DNA from 3 places in the Citrobacter sp. LJND-P06 genome. Region 3 is predicted to be linked to each of the others. Evidence: predicted binding sites of a transcription regulator. Region 3 holds the regulator's gene; each other region holds the start of a gene.
The links. The regulator CRP, encoded in region 3, controls carbon source genes, mostly activating them, when cyclic AMP is high. The targets are predictions, from matches to a motif close to ATGTGANNNNNNTCACAT.

Region 1: udp (uridine phosphorylase) is a predicted target of CRP. The motif match lies at 2,779-2,796, and genes of this name have one in related genera.
Region 2: glpT (glycerol-3-phosphate transporter) is a predicted target of CRP. The motif match lies at 1,863-1,880, and genes of this name have one in related genera.

What each region holds. Positions count from the first base shown of each region.
Region 1 is NZ_CP187317.1:4,536,002-4,540,500, forward strand. Features, by position in the region: gene ACO7SM_RS21340 (glycoside hydrolase family 1 protein) at 1-123, shown strand, start outside; gene ACO7SM_RS21345 (PTS sugar transporter subunit IIC) at 136-1,446, shown strand; gene ACO7SM_RS21350 (PTS sugar transporter subunit IIB) at 1,457-1,759, shown strand; gene udp (uridine phosphorylase) at 1,893-2,654, opposite strand; gene ACO7SM_RS21360 (dienelactone hydrolase family protein) at 2,915-3,724, shown strand; gene ACO7SM_RS21365 (cysteine hydrolase family protein) at 3,974-4,499, shown strand, end outside.
Region 2 is NZ_CP187317.1:1,474,257-1,478,755, forward strand. Features, by position in the region: gene glpB (glycerol-3-phosphate dehydrogenase subunit GlpB) at 1-100, opposite strand, end outside; gene glpA (anaerobic glycerol-3-phosphate dehydrogenase subunit A) at 90-1,718, opposite strand; gene glpT (glycerol-3-phosphate transporter) at 1,989-3,347, shown strand; gene glpQ (glycerophosphodiester phosphodiesterase) at 3,352-4,428, shown strand.
Region 3 is NZ_CP187317.1:363,754-368,252, forward strand. Features, by position in the region: gene ACO7SM_RS01640 (YccS/YhfK family putative transporter) at 1-2,060, opposite strand, end outside; gene crp (cAMP-activated global transcriptional regulator CRP) at 2,112-2,744, opposite strand; gene ACO7SM_RS01650 (OsmC family protein) at 3,053-3,457, shown strand; gene ACO7SM_RS01655 (phosphoribulokinase) at 3,546-4,415, opposite strand; gene ACO7SM_RS01660 (YheU family protein) at 4,469-4,499, opposite strand, start outside.

The DNA of each region.
Region 1 (4,499 bases), 490 kb from region 3:
TACGGCCTGGTCAGCCTCGATCTGAAAACGCAGCAACGCACCATCAAGAAAAGCGGCAAGTTCTATCAGGCGCTGAGCCAACAGAACGGGTTTTATTTCAATGGATTGTATGTCGACTTTTGAGGTTAATGCGGTATGAAACTCCTGGATCAAGCAGTCAATGTAGCCCAGCGCATCGGCGGGCAGGTTCATTTACGCTCGTTACGTGATGCCTTTGCCACCTTAATGCCTTTCTTTGTCCTGGCGGGTCTGATGGTACTTATCAATAATACGCTCATCAAACCTGACGGCGTGCTTGCGGGGTTCATCAGCAATGCCTCCCTGATTCACTGGCAGCAGGTCGGCAATGCGGTGGTTAACGGCTCGCTGAACTTCATCTCGGTGCTGATTGCGGGTGCCATTGCGTACCATCTTTGCCAAAACAAAGGCTATGCCGACCCGATTGCGCCAGTTCTGCTATCTATCGCCACCGTCGTCATTTTCATGCCGGAAAGTATTCAACTGACGGATGTTTTCACGCATCAGCACGTCACGGTCACTGGGGGGATTTCCTTCGCGTCCACCGGGTCTGCCGGTATGTTCGTGGGAATATTAACGGGGTTGGTGGTGACATCTCTGTTTATCCGCCTCTCCTCGGCAAAAAAATTGCAGGTGACAATCAGCGGCGGCGCAATCCCTCCGGCGGTGGTCCGCTCGTTTAATTCACTGATTCCTATTATGTTGACCATGGTTATCTTTGCTCTGTTTTCGTTCACAGTTCAAAGCATTAGCGGCATGGATGTTAATTCGCTCATTGCAACCCTGATACAGCAGCCGTTGAAATCCGTCACGACCAGTCTGCCTGGATTCTTGTTGATAACGACTATCGCCAATTTGTTCTTTTCCGTGGGCATCCATCAGGGGGTAATTTCAGGTGCGCTGCTGGACCCTTTTCTGCTTAATAATATGCAGGAAAATACCCTTGCCTTTGCCCAGCACCAGGACATTCCGAATATTATCTGTATGGCATTTAAAGACACATTCGGGGTGATGGGCGGCTCCGGTAATACGATTGCTCTGCTGATTGCGATTTACCTCTTTAGCCGCAAAACCGATTACCGGGATATCGCCAAACTGTCTACGGCGCCGTGCGTGTTCAATATCAGCGAACCCATCATTTTTGGTCTCCCGATTGTGTTCAACCCCGCGCTGATTATTCCTTTTGTTCTCTCCCCGGTGATTGGCCTGACTATTGCCTATTACGCCACAGCCTGGGGCTGGATTAACCACGTCACGGTACAAATTCCCTGGACTACGCCGCCGATTATTTCTGGCTTCCTGGCGACCGGCGGAGACTGGAGAGCCTCCGTTCTCCAGATACTGATAATCGCCATTACCGTTGGTATCTATCTTCCTTTCCTGAAATTTGCCGAGCGTGTCGCTCTGGCGCAGGCAACATCATCCTGAGGGTAATCACATGATTAATATTATGCTTGTCTGCAACGCCGGTATGTCCACCAGCATGTTGATGAATAAAATGGTCGACGCGGCTAAACAACAGGGGATAGAGGCCAATATTTGGGCGATTCCTGATGCCAAACTTAACGAAGAATGGAAAAAAGCGGATGTTATTTTGTTAGGCCCCCAGGTGAGCTATCTGAAGTCCCGCGTAGAAACAGTGACTGCAGGAAGCGTACCTGTCGAAGCCATTCCTATGGTGGATTATGGTCGGATGAATGGCCCGGGAGTACTGGCTCTGGCGCTACAGCTAAAAAAATAGCGCGTCTTTCGCCTCAGTTATTGCGTACGTTCAGAGCAGGATGCCGTGCATTTCGCCGTGTCCTGCGTTTTCCGGTGAGGGTGTTGACACGAAAAAGGCCGAACGCGTCGGCCTTTGACAAGAGAAGAGAGAATTACAGCAGACGACGCGCCGCTTCCACCACAATTTTCACTGCGTGGCTTTCTGTTTGCTTCATCGTTTCTGCATTGGGAATCTCTTGCTGGGTACGGTTGACGATAACGCCCGCCACCATACCGGCACGCAGACCCTGGCTTGCACACATGGTCAGCAGCGTTGCGGATTCCATTTCATAGTTCATGACACCCATCGACTGCCACTCTTCCATGGAGCCTTTGAAACGGCTCACTACACGACCAGAGAAGGTATCGTAACGTTCCTGGCCTGGATAGAAGGTATCAGAAGACGCCGTCACACCAATGTGCGTCGTCGCACCAATGGATTTCGCCGCTTCAACCAGCGCGGTGGTACAGGCAAAATCTGCCACGGCCGGGAATTCCATCGGCGCAAAATGCAGGCTCGCACCGTCCAGACGAACAGAAGCGGTAGTGACCAGTACGTCGCCAACGTTAATGTGCGGTTGGATCGCGCCAGTAGTACCAATACGCAGGAAAGTACGAATGCCCAACTGTGCCAGCTCTTCCACAGCAATAGAGGTAGACGGGCCGCCAATACCGGTAGAGCAAACAATCACTGCTTTACCATCCAGCTCAGCACGCCACGTAGTGAACTCGCGATGGGATGCCAGCTTAACCGGCTTATCCATCAGCGCGGCGATCTTTTCCACACGCTCCGGATCGCCAGGGACGATGGCAAGCGTAGCCCCTTGTAAATCGTTTTTAGTGAGGCCGAGATGAAAAACATCAGACTTGGACATATACAACTCCTCTGTGAATTGGTTTTGTCAGAAGAAGCAAAAAGACACTCTACCGAAGGACTCAAAACAATTTCGTGACACTCATCACCATGATGTAAATAAATTGCATTGGATTTCCACAAAATAGCGATCTACATCACATAAACCTATCAGTATCACTCTCCGTTGCACAAAAGATAGACCGTTTCAGGCAATGTGATTTGTTGCATGCTGTCTATATTTAACATTGCGCTAATTTTCTTAAGGGTACGGAGAATACCATGACAAAGACACAACAACCGGGTTTTGCACCTGCAGCTTCACCTCTTGCCTCTACCATTGTTCATACGACGGATGACGCCATCATCGCTGGACTGACGTCGATTCCCTCTCAGGGCGATGATATGCCGGCATACCACGCGCGCCCTAAAAACAGCGAAGGCGCACTGCCGATTGTCATCGTGGTACAAGAAATTTTTGGCATGCATGAACATATTCGCGACGTTTGCCGCCGCCTGGCGCTGGAAGGGTTTCTGGCTATCGCGCCAGAACTCTATTTCCGCGAAGGCGATCCCAACGATTTTGCCGATATCCCCACGCTATTGAGTGGTCTGGTGGCTAAAGTTCCTGATTCGCAAGTGCTGGCGGATCTGGATCATGTCGCCAGTTGGGCTTCCCGCAACGGTGGTGATGTCCATCGCCTGATGATCACCGGTTTCTGTTGGGGTGGTCGCATTACCTGGCTGTATGCCGCGCATAACCCACAGTTAAAAGCAGCCGTGGCGTGGTACGGCAAACTGGTGGGCGACAAAACGCTGAACTCCCCGAAACAGCCCGTGGATATCACAACCGATCTGAATGCCCCGGTTCTGGGGCTGTACGGCGGACAAGACCCCAGCATTCCCGTTGATTCCGTGGAAACCATGCGTCATGCACTCCGTGCCGCCAATGCCAACGCGGAGATTGTCGTCTACCCGGATGCGGGACATGCGTTTAATGCGGATTATCGCCCGAGCTATCACGAAGAATCCGCGAAAGACGGCTGGCAGAGAATGCTGGCGTGGTTTGCGCAGTACGGAAGTAAAAAGTAACCACCGAAAACAGGTGGGTTAGCTCACACTATTGCAACAATTTTTTTAAGCTCAAACGCGTACAGCATCAATTATTTTGTTGCTGCACGCGTTGTTATGACCCTCTTCACATTCGTCTCCCGCGCTCTGGCTGAATACAAAATTTTCGTTGCTGTGCACCAAACTTTTTTCCTGTCTAACACCGTTTTTCTCCTGAATACTCACGATCAGAACAAACGGATTGTTTCATTTGCAAACAGGAGATTAACCATGACGCAGCACGAATTCCACGCCCTACCTTTTGCTTTACCTTTTGATCCCCAAACGACCGCGCTGGTGATGATCGATATGCAGCGTGATTTTGTTGAAGCCGGTGGATTTGGCGAAGCGTTGGGTAACGATGTGTCGCTGGTTCGAAGCGCAATTGCCCCTTGTAAAGCGGTGCTGTCCGCGGCTCGCGAAAAAGGATTACTGGTTATCCACACTCGCGAAGGTCATCGTGCCGACCTCAGCGATTGCCCAAAAGCCAAGCTCACACGTGGTGGAAAAACCTTTATTGGCGAGCCGGGACCGATGGGACGCATTCTGGTCAGAGGCGAAGCCGGTCACGACATCATCCCTGAACTGTATCCTGTCGCAGGCGAACCGGTGATTGATAAACCGGGTAAGGGCGCATTTTATCAAACCGACCTGCACCTGATTCTGCAAAACCACGGCATCAAAACGCTGATTGTTTGTGGTGTCACCACTGAAGTCTGTGTCAACACCACCGTTCGTGAAGCAAACGATCGCGGTT
Region 2 (4,499 bases), 1.1 Mb from region 3:
CACGGGTGACGATAGCGCAGCGGAGTCCGCTTTTTTGCAGTTGCAGGCCGCACAGTAATCCGGCGAGACCACCGCCCATAATAACCGTATCAAATTTCATTCTGCTGCTCCTTCTCCAGGCCGCATAATCCCTGATAAACCCAGCGGGTAAATTCACTTTCGCGCAGCGCATCACCCCAGGCAATAGGTTGTACCCCTTTCCAGCGTTCATTGAGGAATTCAGAAAGCTGGGTGATGGATTGCGCGGCGGTGGTGACATTAAAACGTTGTAGCAAACCGGCGGCACGACAGGCGCACAGTTCCCCCTGACAGGTTCCCATCCCGACGCGGGTACGGCGACGTAAATCCAGCAGACTGTTGACGGTTAAATTTTCAACCGCGTACTGAACCTCACCGGCAGTGACCGCTTCGCATTCACAGACCAGACTACGATGCTGACGGCCTTCGCTGAGCCATGCTGGCGTACGATCACCGTGGCGATAGACGGCAGAACCGCGCAACGGTGCGGGCAGGGAAATAATGCGGCGTAGCGTATTTTCAGTGGGTTCCTGCGAGCCAGGCAGCGCTGTTTGCGCCGTGACGCAGGGCTGGCTGTTGCCCAGTTTGCGGCAAACGGCGTCGGTTGCCCACTCCGCCATCAGGCGGTAGGTCATCAGCTTCCCGCCGGTAATGGTGATAAAGCCATCCAGTCCATCACGTTCGGCGTGGTCAAACAGCACGATGCCACGGCTGACGTTACGCCCGCTCGGATCATCATCACTGGCGACCAGCGGACGCACACCGGAGTATGCGCGTAAAATGCGCGTTTTCGCCATTATCGGCGCCAGCTTCTCACCTTCGCGCAATAGGATATCAACTTCTTCGGCGGTCACGCGGTTGCTGTCTATCTCGTTGTAATCGATATGCGTCGAGGTCGTACCAATAAGCGAAATGGTATCGCCAGGAACCAGAATATCGGCATCGGACGGTTTACGGCAGCGGTTGATCACATGCTGGTTAATACGGTGATCCATGATCAGCAGTGAGCCTTTCGCCGGGAACATGCGGATACTGAGGTCGGCATACTCGGCGATGCGCTGACCCCAAATGCCGGCGGCGTTTACCACAACCGGCGCGTGCAGAGACTGGGTTTCGCCTGTCAGATGGTTGCGCACGTTGACGCCACATACCGTTGCCCCTTCGCGAATTAACCCGGTCACTTCGTGTGCCGTCAAAATGGTTGCGCCATGCTCTTTCGCATCCAGCATGTTGGCGGCGGTTAAACGGAAAGGATCAACCGTGCCATCCGGCACTTTGACGGCACCGATCAGCGCAGGGTTTACCGCCGGTTCAATGATTCGCGCCTGTTGGGGATCGATCGCCTCAGCGCGGATACCGGCCTCTTCACAGGCGCGAATAAAGGTGGCCTGAAAGGATAATTCATCTTCGGGCAGGGTAATAAAAAGGCCGTCAGTTGGCTCTACGCAATGGCGAGCAATCCTTTTCAGGATCTGATTTTCGCTAATACACTCGCGTGCGGATTCGGCGTCCGTCACCGCGTAACGCGCGCCGCTGTGCAGCAATCCGTGGTTACGGCCTGTTGCACCGGTGGCGATGTCATGGCGCTCTACCAGAATAACGCGCAATCCGCGCAGCGCACAGTCGCGGGCGATCCCTGCACCTGTGGCTCCTCCGCCAATGATAATCACGTCACTTGATTGCGAGTCGCGCGTTTTCATTGTTTTTCCTCATTGTTCGTTTTTTTATCATTTAGCCACATAAAAATCATGGTTTGTTTGATTTCGCGCATAATCGCGCATTATTCGAAAATGAAACGTGATTCCGTGCGCCTTTTTGAACATTTGTCATAATTCCGTAACAATATGTGCTGTAATTCACATTAACGCCATGTATCTTTCCTTAACATCGCGGCCACACTGGGAGCAGAGGGGCTGTTTGAACGAACTGCGGTGTCTATCTCAAACTAAACACGGCCACGGAGGCTATATATGTTAAGTATTTTTAAACCCGCGTCGCACAGTGCGCGTTTGCCAGCGGCGGAGATCGACCCGACGTATCGTCGATTGCGCTGGCAAATATTTTTGGGGATTTTCTTTGGCTACGCTGCGTACTATCTGGTACGTAAAAACTTTGCTCTGGCGATGCCGTATCTGGTCGAGCAGGGCTTTTCCCGTGGCGATCTTGGTTTTGCGTTGTCCGGGATCTCTATCGCTTATGGTTTTTCAAAGTTCATCATGGGGTCAGTTTCTGACCGTTCGAATCCGCGCGTGTTCCTGCCTGCGGGCCTGATTCTGGCGGCGGCAGTGATGTTGTTCATGGGCTTTGTACCGTGGGCAACGTCCAGTATCGCCATTATGTTCGTTCTGTTATTCCTCTGTGGTTGGTTCCAGGGGATGGGATGGCCGCCGTGTGGCCGCACGATGGTGCACTGGTGGTCACAGAAAGAGCGTGGCGGTATTGTTTCCGTCTGGAACTGCGCGCATAACGTGGGCGGCGGTATTCCACCGCTGCTGTTCCTGCTGGGGATGGCCTGGTTTAACGACTGGAAAGCGGCGCTTTACATGCCGGCGTTCGGTGCGATTGTTATCGCCATCTTTGCCTTTGCCATGATGCGCGATACCCCGCAATCCTGTGGCTTACCGCCTATCGAAGAGTACAAAAACGACTACCCGGACGATTACAACGAAAATGCAGAAGAAGAGCTGACGGCGAAGCAAATCTTTATGCAGTACGTGTTGCCGAACAAACTGTTGTGGTACATCGCGATTGCTAACGTGTTTGTATATCTGCTGCGCTACGGCATCCTCGACTGGTCGCCGACCTATCTGAAAGAAGTGAAACATTTCGCGCTGGATAAATCTTCCTGGGCTTATTTCCTTTATGAATATGCCGGTATTCCGGGCACGCTGCTGTGTGGCTGGATGTCGGATAAAGTCTTCCGGGGTAACCGTGGGGCAACCGGCGTATTCTTTATGACGCTGGTGACTATCGCCACTATCGTCTACTGGATGAACCCGGCGGGTAATCCAGGTGTGGATATGGCATGTATGATCGTAATCGGCTTCCTTATCTATGGCCCGGTCATGCTGATTGGTTTGCACGCCCTGGAACTGGCACCGAAAAAAGCGGCAGGTACAGCGGCGGGCTTTACCGGCCTGTTCGGTTATCTGGGTGGCTCCGTGGCGGCGAGCGCCATTGTGGGTTACACCGTTGACTTCTTCGGCTGGGACGGTGGCTTCATGGTGATGATCGGCGGCAGCGTGCTGGCGGTTATTCTTCTCGTGGTGGTGATGATTGGCGAAAAACGTCATCACGAAGAGCTGACGCTGAAACGCAGCGGGAGTTAATCAAATGAAAACGACGCTAAAGAACCTGAGCATGGCGCTGATGATGGCCGGAATGGTGATGGGAAGCAGTGCTATTGCGGCCGACAGCAGCGACAAAATTGTGATCGCGCATCGCGGCGCCAGTGGCTATCTGCCTGAGCATACGCTGCCAGCTAAAGCGATGGCGTATGCGCAAGGCGCAGATTATCTGGAACAAGATCTGGTGATGACCAAAGACGACCGTTTAGTCGTCCTCCATGACCATTATCTTGACCGGGTCACCGATGTTGCCGAACGTTTTCCAGACCGTGCGCGTAAAGACGGTCGTTACTACGCCATCGACTTCACGCTGGATGAAATTAAGTCGCTGAAATTTACCGAAGGCTTCGACATTGAAAACGGTAAGAAAGTGCAGACGTATCCAGGGCGTTTCCCGATGGGTAAATCTGATTTCCGTGTTCATACCTTTGAAGAAGAGATCGAGTTCGTTCAGGGCCTGAATCACTCAACCGGTAAGAACATCGGTATTTATCCGGAAATGAAAGCACCGTGGTTCCATCACCAGGAAGGGAAGGACATCGCGGCGAAGACGCTGGAAGTGCTGAAAAAGTACGGTTACACCGGTAAAAAAGATAATGTGTATTTGCAGTGTTTTGATGTGGCAGAATTGAAGCGCATCAAACATGAGCTGGAACCGAAAATGGGGATGGATCTCAACCTGGTTCAGCTGATTGCGTACACTGACTGGAACGAAACACAGCAGAAACAGGCGGACGGCAGTTGGGTTAATTACAACTACGACTGGATGTTTAAGCCTGGTGCGATGAAGCAAATCGCGGAATATGCTGATGGCATCGGCCCGGACTACCATATGCTGGTTGATGAAAAGTCTAAGAAAGGGAATATCCGGCTGACAGGCATGGTACAGGACGCTCATCAGAATAAGATGGTAGTGCATCCTTTTACCGTTCGTGCTGACCTGCTACCGGACTATGCGACTGACGTAAACCAGCTTTACGACATTCTGTATAACCAGGCCGGTGTTGACGGGTTGTTCACCGACTTCCCGGATAAAGCGGTCATGTTTTTGAATAAAAAATAACGACTCGCGCGGATAGCGCATCGAAACTGCACCCCAAAGGTGGAAAATCCACTGAGTAAGGTGCAGTTTTT
Region 3 (4,499 bases):
CTGAGCCAGATCCCGTGGTGAGGCCGTTGACGCCAGGCGACCGACGAAATGGTGTGCATGGTTTTCAGGTGGCCCAGTATGCGCTGCAGGTGCTGTTCCAGGGTACTTAATGACCCATGGGAGAGCATCTCTGGCGCTTCCAGGATATTCACATCGCCAGAACTGCCCGGCCCGTCATACTCCAGACGCTGCTGGCAGCGCTGGAGCGCAATTTCGCACGATTCCAGATAGCGTTGCGCAAGGTCTGGCGTCAGCATCGTATGTTCCCGCGCCAGCGTGGTCATGGCGTTGATGTGCTCGACAATAAACTGGCTGTGCGTCACCCACAGTTTCATATCGGCCAGATAGTGCGCGTTAAAGCCGGGTTCCTGCATGGCCTGATTCAGCGAGTTGTACAGCGTGTTGTGCGCCTGATTGACACGCATACGCTGATACGCAAGCGGTGTTGCCTGTGGATTGTCGCTGAGGATCAGGCGTATAGCGTCTTGATCGGCTTCCAGCGCGTCGTGGGCGTTTTTGCGTAACAGACCGCTCTGCCACTGCGGCCAGAGCCAGACCGTTCCGCCAAACGCGATCAGGCAGCCAATCACCGTATCAATAAACCGCGGCACAATGTACTGCTCACCGTTTAACGTCAGCAATTGCAGGGTATACACCGCAGTGACCGTAAACCCGACCGTTGCCCAACCGTAATTTTTACGAATGATCAGATAGCTCACCAGTGTAATGACCAGCATGCCCGCTAGCGTGAAGCCTTCGGGAATATGGAAGTGTAGCGTCACGCCCGCAATCACCAGCCCGACCAGCGTACCTACCGAACGGTGTAATATGCGAACCCGCGTCGCGCCGTAGCCGTTTTGCGTCACAAACAGCACCGTCATCAGGATCCAGTACGGTTTCGGCAGATGTAACGCGCTGCCCATCAGACTGGCGATACTCAGCATGACGCTAATACGCCCGGCATTTCGCAGCGCGGGCGACTTGAAGGACAGATAGTTTTTTAACGCCGGGATCAGCGGGAGTCGGCGCTGTTTATCCGCCATCAGGTCGCGGGCGTAGAGCGGGCGTTGGGTCCGCAATACGCGGGCAATGCGGCTAAAGTGCCAGTAACAGAACTGACCGACCGGGTTATCGGGATGCTGGTTAGCGATTTTCTCCAGCGCACCAATCTGTTTTTCCATGGTAAAGCGAGTTGGCAGGCGGTGATACAGAATATCATCCGCCAGGATGCGTAAACGTGCGGCGACCGTTTGAGCGTTCCAGCGAATCACCTGTTCCGCATGGCTGCGTTCGACCAGCTTTTGCACCTCTTCCGGCTGATGCAGACTGACGGAGATATGTTCCTGTAGGTCCAGCGCTTCCTGGAAGGCCCGCAGCAGACGTTTGTATTCATTGTTGTGATGCGCCGACAGCATGTGCATTTGCTGGTAACACTGGGTGATGAGATCCACCGCTTTCTGTTGGCGTACCAACAAAGGCGGCAGCGCTTTTTCAGGATCCGCATGCTGGGTGAGCAGACTGTATTTGGCTTCGCAGTAGTCGGCCAATTCGCGGTACAACAAACTGAGCGACTCGCGCAGCGGTTGTTCACGCCAGAGCCAAAACCAAAACCAGTTAAAAAGCCCGTACCACAGGGTGCCCAGGGCATAGATCAGCAACGGCTCCCACACGGGCATGTTACCGGCAAGGCTGAGTGTGAAAATGGCGGCGATCAGCGAAGCCGGCAGGAGTCGGGCATGTAAGGCGCTGAGTTCAGCCGTCACGCCAAGAATCAGCGTTAAACCCGTCAGAATCAGCGGCAGCGGTATTGCTTGCGCGAGCAGGAGCTGCATTGCCAGGCTGCATCCGGCAAACAGCGATGCACCAATGACTAAGCGTTTGAAAAAGCGTTTGTGGGGGGTATCAAGCCCGGCGATGTTGCAGCAGGCGGGAACGAGAGAAAAGAGCAATCCCAGATGCAACTGGCCGATGATAAGGCCGATCGCCACAGGTAAACACAACACCAGCGTTTGCCGCAGTGCGTAGTTGATTTCAGGGTGATAGATCAGTCTTCGCCACATCGGTGCCAACAAAAATGGCGTATTACAGGGTAATACGCCATTTTGACGGGGTTAACGAGTGCCGTAGACGACGATGGTCTTACCGTGCGCGGAGATCAGGTTCTGATCTTCCAGCATTTTCAGAATACGACCAACGGTTTCGCGAGAACAGCCAACGATCTGACCGATCTCCTGACGGGTGATTTTGATTTGCATGCCGTCCGGGTGAGTCATCGCATCGGGTTGTTTCGCCAGGTTCAGCAGAGTCTGAGCGATACGACCGGTTACGTCGAGGAAGGCAAGGTTGCCGACTTTTTCGGACGTAACTTGCAGGCGACGAGCCATCTGGGAAGACAGGCGCATCAGAATATCCGGGTTCACCTGGATCAATTGGCGAAATTTTTTGTAGGAGATTTCAGCGACTTCACAGGCCGTTTTTGCACGAACCCATGCACTGCGCTCCTGGCCTTCTTCAAACAGGCCCAATTCGCCAATAAAATCGCCCTGATTCAGATAAGAAAGGATCATCTCTTTCCCTTCTTCGTCTTTAATCAGCACAGCCACTGAGCCTTTAACGATGTAGTACAACGTTTCTGCTTTTTCACCCTGGTGAATCAGCGTGCTCTTCGACGGGTACTTATGAATGTGGCAATGAGACAAGAACCATTCGAGAGTCGGGTCTGTTTGCGGTTTGCCAAGCACCATGCGCGGTTATCCTCTGTTATAAGCTGTCTCCAGAGCCAGAAAACGACGCTGTCTCTGGGGTTGCCAAAATATGCTTCCCGCTGCCAGGGAAGGGGGCTGCTAAAAATGTACTGCAGCCTGTAATGTGATGTTCTCTGCATACATGCAGTACGTCAATGTATTACTGTAGCATCCTGACTGTTTTAGCATAGCTTTCGCTGTGTGTCTCCTGGTGTCTCGCTTCAGCTTGATACAGGTCGCCTTCCGTTGCGAGATTTGTTATGTCCGCGTAATCTGTCAGGAAAATTGAAACATTGGAGTTACGAAATATGCAAGCGCGTGTGAAATGGGTTGAAGGCCTAACCTTCCTGGGAGAGTCTGCTTCCGGACACCAGGTTTTGATGGATGGTAACTCCGGTGATAAAGCACCGAGTCCGATGGAAATGGTGTTAATGGCTGCGGGTGGGTGCAGTGCGATCGATGTGGTGTCTATTCTGCAAAAGGGACGCCAGGACGTGACCAATTGCGAAGTGAAGCTCACTTCCGAGCGTCGTGAAGAGGCGCCGCGCCTGTTCACGCATATCAATCTGCATTTCATTGTGACTGGCAATGATCTCAAAGACGCCGCCGTTTCGCGCGCAGTCGATCTGTCTGCTGAAAAATATTGTTCCGTGGCGTTGATGCTGGAAAAAGCAGTGAATATCACGCATTCATACGAAGTGATTGCTGCCTGATGATCCTTGCCTGATGGCGCTGCGCTTATCGGGCCTACGACAGGAGTAGGCCGGATAACGCAACACCGCCATCCGGCAAAATCTTACCTTACTCGATTTTTTTGCCTTCCATCAGTCGCTGAACCAGCGGCAGCATGATCAACTCCATTGCCAGTCCCATTTTGCCGCCCGGCACGACTAATGTATTGATATGTGAAATAAACGAGCCCTGAAGCATTGCCAGCAGCCAGGGAAAATCGATCCCTTCCAGATTACGAAAATGAATAACGACAAAGCTCTCGTCTAATGACGGGATGCCTTTTGCCGCGAAGGGATTCGAGGTGTCCACCGTGGGGACGCGCTGAAAGTTAATATGCGTACGGGAGAACTGCGGGGTGATGTAGTTGATGTAATCATCCATAGAGCGAACCACCGAATCCATCACCGCCTCGCGGGAGTGTCCACGCTCGCTGGTGTCGCGGATCAGTTTTTGTATCCACTCCAGGTTGACTATCGGTACTACGCCAACCAGTAAATCCACATGGCGCGCCACGTTATGCTGCGGCGTCACTACGCCACCGTGCAGTCCTTCATAGAACAGGACGTCGGTCGGTTCGGGCAGGGGTTGCCATGGCGTGAAGGTTCCCGGCACCTGATTCCACGGTACTGCTTCATCGTAGGTATGCAGATATTTCCGCGACTGGCCTTTGCCCGCGTGTCCGTACTCGCCGAACGTTTGTTCCAGCAGACCAAAATCATTGGCTTCGGGGCCGAAATAACTGATATGTCGCCCGGCGTCCCGCGCTTTGCGGATCGCCATGTCCATTTCCGGACGCGTATAGCGATGAAAGCTGTCGCCTTCCACCTCGGCGGCGCGCAGATTTAACTGTGAAAAAATTTTACGGAACGCGAGGCTGGTGGTGGTGGTCCCCGCGCCGCTGGATCCTGTTACCGCAATCACTGGATGTTTGGCAGACATAACAACTCCATGAATAAACACTCGTTTTAGTATAGTCGGCCCTCAGCGGGGGATTACTCGTGCAACTGCTTTTTGGGCATGATA